2 regions of the Paenibacillus sp. KACC 21273 genome follow, and region 1 is predicted to be linked to the other one. Evidence: predicted binding sites of a transcription regulator. Region 1 holds the regulator's gene; the other holds the start of a gene.
The links. Region 1 encodes Rex, which represses fermentation and respiration genes when NADH is low (regulators of the CRP and FNR family bind a similar motif). Its sites were predicted from a motif close to TTGTGAAATATTTCACAA; they were not measured.
Positions count from the first base shown of each region.

Region 2: the regulator Rex is predicted to act here: its motif matches at 2,187-2,204, upstream of PQ460_RS02790 (TorD/DmsD family molecular chaperone).

Region 1 covers NZ_CP117876.1:2,032,295-2,036,736, forward strand. The annotation lists gene dinG (ATP-dependent DNA helicase DinG) at 1-1,163, shown strand, start outside; gene PQ460_RS09245 (redox-sensing transcriptional repressor Rex) at 1,160-1,807, shown strand; gene PQ460_RS09250 (amidohydrolase) at 1,800-3,107, shown strand; gene PQ460_RS09255 (cell wall elongation regulator TseB-like domain-containing protein) at 3,138-3,683, shown strand; gene PQ460_RS09260 (methyl-accepting chemotaxis protein) at 3,776-4,442, opposite strand, start outside.
Region 2 covers NZ_CP117876.1:619,288-623,729, reverse strand. The annotation lists gene PQ460_RS02805 (DMT family transporter) at 1-198, shown strand, start outside; gene PQ460_RS02800 (1-phosphofructokinase family hexose kinase) at 213-1,154, shown strand; gene PQ460_RS02795 (hypothetical protein) at 1,160-1,360, opposite strand; gene PQ460_RS02790 (TorD/DmsD family molecular chaperone) at 1,502-2,173, opposite strand; gene mobA (molybdenum cofactor guanylyltransferase) at 2,411-3,058, opposite strand; gene PQ460_RS02780 (MFS transporter) at 3,162-4,367, shown strand.

The DNA of each region.
Region 1 (4,442 bases):
CGACCGAATGGAATGTGATTACAGAGCTTGAGAATCAGATTCATATCGGCCTTAGTCAGTTGATTCGTAAAGGCGAGCAAGTGATGAATCAGATCAAAGACAGCGATGAGCAGTTAGGCACAGATAGTCTGGTAACAGATGTGTCGGGTCTATTCAAAGACTTAACAGTGGTACGAGATGATCTGCGTCAATTTGTGAAGCTGGAAAGTACAGATACAGTCTACTGGTATGAAGCTAATGGGAATTACCGTAGCAAGTCTTTACAGATGTATGCTGTACCGGTTGATGTGAGCAAGCAATTGAAAGAGTACTTTTTTGATAAAAAGAAAAGTATTATTTTGACATCAGCTACTTTATCAATAGAAAAGAAATTTCAATATATGATTGAACAGTTAGGGCTTGTAGAAGCGGAAAAAGAAGGTCGATTGATGACTGAACAGTTATCTTCACCTTTCAATTATCGTGAGCAATCGCTGTTGTTAATTCCGCGCGATTTTCCAAGTGTCAAAGGCAGTGTTGGTGATGCGTTCTTTGTAGATACGTTAGCGAACTCATTAGCGGAGACTGCCAAAGCGACCAATGGACGAATGATGGTGTTATTTACCTCTTATCGGATGCTCAAGCAGGTGTATGAGCCATTGAAAGAGAAGTTATCACATAGCGATATTGCAGTATTTGGACAAGGGGTCGATGGAGGAAGTCGTACCAAGCTCACTCGAAGATTCCAAGAGCGTTCCGCTTCGGTGTTACTGGGTACAAGTAGCTTCTGGGAAGGGGTCGATATTCCAGGCGAAGCGTTAACCTGTCTGGCGATCGTACGTTTACCTTTTCAACCGCCTAATCATCCACTGCTTGAAGCCAAAAGTGAACGGCTGAAAAAAGAAAAGAAAAATCCATTTATGAAATTATCTGTACCGCAAGCAGTTATCCGTTTCAAACAAGGTTTTGGTAGATTAGTACGGACATCTAGTGATCGGGGAATCGTTATTGTCTATGACACTCGTGTGATCGAGTCCTATTATGGCAAGCATTTTCTATATTCATTGCCCGGTCCCAAAATGGAACATATGCCGACAGAGCAGATGGTACCCCGTATTACAGAATGGCTTAGCCAGGCCGAACCTGAAAAGGAAACTGTAAATCAAGAGGGGGAGCAAGCATGAAATCCGACAAAATATCAGAAGCAGTCGTGCGAAGACTACCTGTATACCTTAGATATCTGAACGAACTTCACACACGTGAAGTTCCTACAGTGTCTTCGCAAGAACTGGGACAAAAATTAGACTTGAATCCAGCACAAATTCGCAAAGATTTAGCTTATTTTGGAGATTTTGGACGTAAAGGGATCGGTTATGATGTATCGTATTTGATTGAGAAAATACGTCATATTTTAAAATTAGATCAACAAATCAATGTGGCACTTGTAGGCGCTGGTAATCTAGGGCATGCCCTTTCTAACTATAATATGTATCTAAAAGAAACAATGAAAATCGTAGCTGTGTTTGATTCCAACGATTCGAAAGTAGGCTCTTTAATCAATACATTAGTCGTACAGCCTATTGATGAACTTGGAATTACAGTCAAAGCGAGAAGTATTCGTATCGGAATTGTTACAGTGCCTAATGTTGAAGCACAGCGTGTAGCAGATCAGTTAATTGAAGCAGGGGTCGAGGCTATTTTGAACTTTGCACCGATTATTTTGAAAGCTCCACCGCATATTCGTGTGCATACTGCTGATTTTACAACGGATTTATTAAGCCTTGCCTATTATCTGGAAGATGGAAAGGAACATGAAACTAATGAATAACACCTCGAACAAATGGGTCATCAAAAACGGTATGTTTGCTGTAATGAGCGAAGAGAAATCAATGCTTTTTGGACATATGGTGATTGAAGATGGATGGATTACGTATCTTGGAGAAGAAGAACCTGTGATCGAAGAAGACACAACCGTAGTGGATGGCAATCATTTGTTCTTTATTCCGGGTCTAGTCAACAGTCATGGTCATGCAGCGATGTCGTTGTTACGTGGATATGGAGATGATCTTGCTCTACAAGTATGGTTACAAGAAAAAATGTGGCCGATGGAAGCGAAATTTACAAGTGACGATGTGTACTGGGGAACTGCTCTGTCTGTATTAGAAATGTTAAAAGGCGGTACAACTACATTCCTCGATATGTATGATCGCTCAGAACGTGTAGCCGAAGTGGTAGAACAATCGGGTATGCGTGCAGTATTGATGCGTGGTGTAATCGGCTTGTGTTCAGAAGAAGAACAAAAGCAAAAGCTAAAACAATCAATCGACTTTGCACGTGATTGGCATGGTCAAGCGAATGGACGTATTACAACGATGATGTCTCCACATGCACCGTATACTTGTCCACCTGCATACATCGAACAATTTGTACAAGCAGCTCATGATTTGGATTTGCCGCTGCATACACATATGTCTGAGACACTAGCAGAAGTTCAATTAAACGTTACAGATTATGGATTACGTCCTGTAGCTCATTTGGAGAAATTAGGATTTTTCACTCGTCCAGCATTGTTAGCGCATGCTGTTCATTTGAATGATGAAGAGATCGAAGTGCTTGCTGAGAATAAAGTAGCGATTTCTCATAACCCGGGTAGTAACCTCAAATTAGCAAGTGGTGTAGCACGTGTACCTGATCTGTTGCGTGCAGGCGTTGTTGTGTCTTTGGGAACAGATGGCCCGGCAAGTAATAACAATCTGGATATGTTTGAAGAAATGCGTTTGGCTGCTCTTATTCATAAAGGAGTATCCGGCGATCCAACAGCTGTGCCTGCATTAGAAGCATTGAAAATGGGTACTGAATACGGTGCAAGATCTGTATTTTTGAATGATGTAGGTACATTCGCTGTAGGAATGAAAGCTGATATTACAGCACTTAATGTAGATCAACCGCATTTCTTACCACGTACTGATTTTATTTCACATACAATCTATTCTGCATCTGCTAAAGATGTATTGCATGTCTGGGTAGACGGTAAGCAATTGATCAAAGACGGTATATCATTAACATTGGATGAAGAAAAAATTCGTCATGAAGCCCAAAGTGCTTTTGAAGGTTTGCTTAAACGCTAACTGGAAGTCGACAGGAAAGGATGGCGTGTTTTGCGAAATTTGGGAAGTGGCAAGTGGATTGCAATCATTATCGTTGTAGTAGGATTGCTGATTTTAGGTGTAAATCAATTTTATGTGCATGTAATGGCAAAGCCATGGAGTAAAGAACAACTGGCTATTAACAGCGCACAGGAAAAAGCGGATATTGTATCTGTGACGCGTACGTTCAATTCCGTCTGGACAGATAGTTCAACGTATTGGGTTGTAGAAGGTAAAAATACAGCACAAGAAGATCTAATGGTCTGGGTCAAATTTAATATAGACGGTTCGGTAGCAGAAGGAGCTAATGCAGTGCATGTTGAGAAAACAGCAGGTACAGTATCCTATCAAGCCGCCACCGATCTTTTGCAAAAAGATTTGCCTGGAGCAGAAGCTGTACGAATTGTACCTGGCTCATATAATGGAAAATATGCATGGCAAGTTTTTGCCAAACTGAATGAACGTTATTATTATCTTTTCTACAATTTCCGTGATGGAACCAAATTAGGTGGACCTATGGAATTGCCTGCAACTTTAAAAGGAACAGGGCAAGAATAACATCATCAAGCTCAAACCATATAAAAAAGCATGATCTAAGGAATTCATATACTGAATCCAAAGATCATGCTTTTTTGTTAATTAAGCATAGATTATAAACGGAATTGCAGTACCGTATTTTGTAATTTCTCAGCCATAGAATGAAGTGTAGCGGTATGAGCTGTACTTTCTTCCAAGAAAGCTAATTGTTCTTCTGTAGCTGCACTTACGCTTTCAGTGTTAGAAGCAACATGATCGGTCAAGCTTGAGATATTTTCCATAGATTTGACAATCTTCTGTGAATGTTCCGATAAATGATGGATAGAATCAGTCACTTCTTTAATTTCAGAAGTGGTATGATCGGTTAGAGATTTAATGGTATTAAACAAATTACCTACAGAATGAGCCGCAGCAATACCTTGACTTACTTCTTTAACCATGTTTTCCACCGATTTGGTAGCACCTTTTGTTTCACTTTGAATAGCATTGACAAGTGCTCTCACCCGATCTACGGATTCATTGGTTTCGTTAGAAAGTTTACGGATTTCGGAAGTAACTACAGCAAATCCACGTCCGTGTTCACCTGCACGTGCAGCTTCAATTGCTGCATTGAGAGAAAGAAGACCCGTCTGAGCTGCAATCGAAGAAATTGCATTATTGATTTCTTCAATTTCTCCAGAGCGTTTGTTTAACGAAGAAATAATCACTTCCAATTTACTCATACGTTGATGAATTTGATCCATTTGGTTCATAACATGTACTATTTCTTGATTACCGAGT
Region 2 (4,442 bases), 1.4 Mb from region 1:
GCAGGTAGCTTCTCTTGTCTAACGATTGCTATGAACGGTATTCCGATGGGAACAGCTTATGCGATCTGGACAGGAATCGGTACAGTCGGCGGTACATTAGTCGGCATGTTTATGTACGGCGAAGCCAAAAGTGGACTGCGGATTTTATTTATCGCGATGATTATTGCATCAGCGATAGGACTTAAATTGATTGCGTAAGAGGTGAATCGTATTTGATTACAACAGTTACGTTAAATACAGCACTAGATATTATTTATCGTGCTCCTGCTTTTCATATGGATCAGGTGCACCGCTTACCGGGGATTACTGTTTCTGGTGGAAAAGGGATCAATGCTGCACGTGTGATTCATACTCTTGGTGAATCGGTTACAGCGACAGGGTTTGTGGCGGGCTACAATGGACAGAAAATGCAATCTCTGTTGCACCAAGAAGGCGTACGCTGTGAATTTATCGAAGTCCAAGGCGAGACAAGGCTCGCGATCACTGTACTCGATCAACAACAAGGTACACAGACAGAATTGATCGAGCAAGCTTCTTCGTATGTCACCCCTGAATCTTTGATCCTTTTGGAACAGCAGATTGAAAAAGCAGCCCGTACGTCAGCATGGGTATTATTTTCCGGCAGTATTCCTGAAGGTTGCCCTGCTGATCTGTATGCTACACTGATTCAGATCGCCAAAGCACAGGGTGCCCAAACAGCACTAGATGCAAGTGGAGAAGCATTACGTTACGGCTTACAAGCTTCTCCTGATCTGGTGAAGCCTAATGAAGATGAAGCTTGCGCATGGGCAGGCATTCCTACGGCTGATCACTATTCTGACCAGACCTTAGACGATGTATTAACCGCTATGTTGGATCACGGGGTGCAGATGGCTACGATCTCTTTAGGCAAACATGGCGCGATAGCCGCTCAAGGCTCTACACGTTATCGACTGCATGTGCCACAGCTTGATATTGTGAGTGCGCTTGGTAGTGGAGATGCGATGGCAGCAGGTATGGTAACAGCCGCTTATCGCGGAGCAGAACTGGCTGAGATGCTTCGATATGGCGCTGCTTGCGGAAGTGCATGTGCCCTTCAACCGATCGCTGGCAAAGTAGATCTACAAGACGTACAACATATCCTTCAGCACATAAAAATAACCCCTGAGTCATAATACACTCAGGGGATTTTGGTGTGCGAACCAAATCGAACATCCATATAAATATGACCTGTATCCCCATCGCTTACCACAAAATTAATTTCTTGTGGCACTAATTCTTTTAACGCATACTGACGCGCCCAATCGAGCGATGGAAATTCCGCTTTTCTGTCTACTGCTTTTACGACAATACATTGTTTGAGGCAATGATATTTATTCAAGGCAGTAAACCTCCCTTATCAATCATTAGACCAAAGCAACTCATTTGACACATCTAATTGGAAAAAAATTACTTATTTCTGTATAAGATAAAAAAAATTCCCTATTTCAGATAACACTCTTCATGAAATAGGGAATACTCTTTACGTTAAGCGAGTAACAATCTTTTGAAGTTCTTGCAAATCATTTTGCAGATATGTCGGTAACATCTGAGCCCATTCACGATACAATGGACTGCATGTCGTTTTACCAAGCTCAGCACAGAATGAAGGAACCCATGGAATTAAATAATGTTCTAAAAATTCGATCTGCATTTGAGCGATCATTTTACGGTTAGATGAATGCATATCTGTCTCCGCAGAACGTTCAGCTAATAATGCCATAAATTCTAACTCAATACCGATATGATCATCTGTTTCGTGATCCATTTTTTTGAAAGCAATTCCTGCACGTGCATATACTGCATTAACTACAGCTTCATAAGCAGTACGTCCTTGCTCATTTGTCACATAATACGATGCTTGAGGTGGATAACTGACCTGTTGATCTTGCTCAAACAACTGGCTATATTCTGCACATTCTTGACGAGCATATTGCATAATATCGTTTAACATCGTATTTTCTAGCGTATTCAGCAAAGCATAGTTATTGGTAAATAGACGGTTGATTTTGGAAGCTTCTTTTTTCCATTCGATCAACTTGGACAATGTGGGTTTGCGCTCTAACATTTCACTAAGCAGACGATACGTCATTACACGACTGTACAACCATTCTTGGCGAGATTGATGCGTTTCCAGTTCTGTATACATAGTCATCTTACATCACTCCTTGTGATAATATTCACATATTTAAATAATTGAATTCCGACATCAAAGGTTTGAAGCAATATATAAGTTTGATCGTTAGTAAACGTATACGTTGTAGTTCATCACTTGACTTTATGTTATGTCTTCATTGTACTCTATTTTCTACGAATTAGGGGTAAATTACGCATACGTTCATAAAATAGTCATGTTTGTCACGCTTTCAAAAGGACTTATGCCACAGACTGGCTACAATAAAGAAGGATATTGCTTCAAAATACGCAAAACCTGCTCATACGACTGTGGATCATTCATATTATATAAGCTATACTCCGATATACTTTGAAAAGAAGACTGTAACTTGCTCTGTGTCTGGTATAATGATTCGATCTCTACGTAATGTACCTGTTGCTGATCTAACCAATCTCGTACACGTAATTGGTTATGTTCTAACGCTAGTTGTAGTGATGGCAATACACTATGATGATAGACAGCATATAATGGGTGAATACGCCCCGCTTGCATCGGAATAATCGCCTGTATCCCTTTGATATCGGTATGTTCTATAAGGTGTTGCATCAATGCAGTACTGGCAAAAGGTATATCACAAGCACTGACTACATACCACTCGCTTCTAATCTGTGATAGCGCTGCATGTAGACCGGCAAGCGGCCCTTGTCCGGGAAAATGGTCAGGTACACTACGGATATTCAAAAATGAATAATCCGCCGTATGATTACCTGCAACCCATAATGAAGAGACTACTGGCTGTAACGCTTTGGCTACACGTTCAATAATGGTATGATCAGCAATAGTTAATAACGCTTTATTCTGACCCATACGGCTAGATTGACCGCCTGCTAAAATAATACCTGTATAATTCAAAGAGGATCGCATGATCAATTATCCTTTCTACTCCAAAAATAAACAAAATTGGTTTGTATCCCTTTTCAACACATGCTACAGTGAATGAAATGTCTGATGAAAGGATTGGCTGGCTTTGCATCCGAATATAAACAACACTACTTTTACACCATTGCGATGGTTTACCTTTTTTATATATGGAACACTGGTTATTTTCACAAGCTTTTTTCAATTATACCTGCAAGATATCGGGATGAGCCAGAGTGAGATTGGTGCTCTGATGGCGATTGGCCCGCTAATCTCGTTACTTGCTAATCCATTTTGGGGATTTTATAGTGATCGTCTACAAAATGTACGATTTGTGTTGCTGATTATGATGCTGGGTACGTTGCTAATGGTTCAGCTTGTTTTTCATGTGCACAATTATACGATTATCTATATTGTGATGACGGTATTTTTCTTTTTCCAGACACCGATGTTGGCACAAAGCAATACACTCATTCTTAGTTATATTGATGGTACACCCAAAAAGTTCGGTGGGTTTCGTCTATACGGTTCACTAGGTTGGGCGTTAACTGCTGTTGCCGCAGGGCCTGTTATCGATCGATTAGGAGTCTCTCAAATCGGTACGGTATTTACAGTGTTGCTTCTTATTGCAATCGGTATCATTTTGCTATTACCACCACAGACCAAATTACCCGGTGGATCAGCAACGATGAACCGCTATGCGATGAAGAAATTACTCGGCAATTTATATTTTGTCGGCTTTATTGTCTTTGGTATTCTGGTTGCGATCCCCAATGCGATGAACAGTACATTTGTATCGTTATATATTGTTGAACTGGGCGGAACCAAATCGATGGTCGGCTGGGCGGTATTTGCTTCTTCTATTTTTGAAGCGGCTTTGTTTTTGTTATTTGATCGGTATTTGAAACGTAATATTTCTTTTATGATCGGTTGGTTAGCGATTGTCAGTCTACTGTTCACGTTACGCTGGTTTTTGATGGCTGAAGCGACCAGCCCCTGGGAAATTATCGCAATTCAATTGCTTCATGCGGTTACATTCGGTGGTTATTTCTATGTCGGTACACAGCTTACCATGATGTTTGTCCCCAAAGCATTCCGCAGTTCCGGACAAGCGATCTATACGATGACATGGAGCGGAGTCTCCGGTGTCATTGCAGGTTTTCTAGGCGGATGGTTATTTCAAAATTTCGGGTCAGAACAGATGTATCTAGCCGGTGTTGCTCTTTCCTTTGTTGGAGCGATAGGATTTGCGTCGATGTGGCTGAATGTCAAGCGCACACAATATCGGATGGAAGAAGAGGACGAGCAGTATTAATACATTCGGTAGACTTGAATGAGTTATATAGTCTGATAATAGCTCAAATAAAAACCGCCCTTCTCACGTATAGAG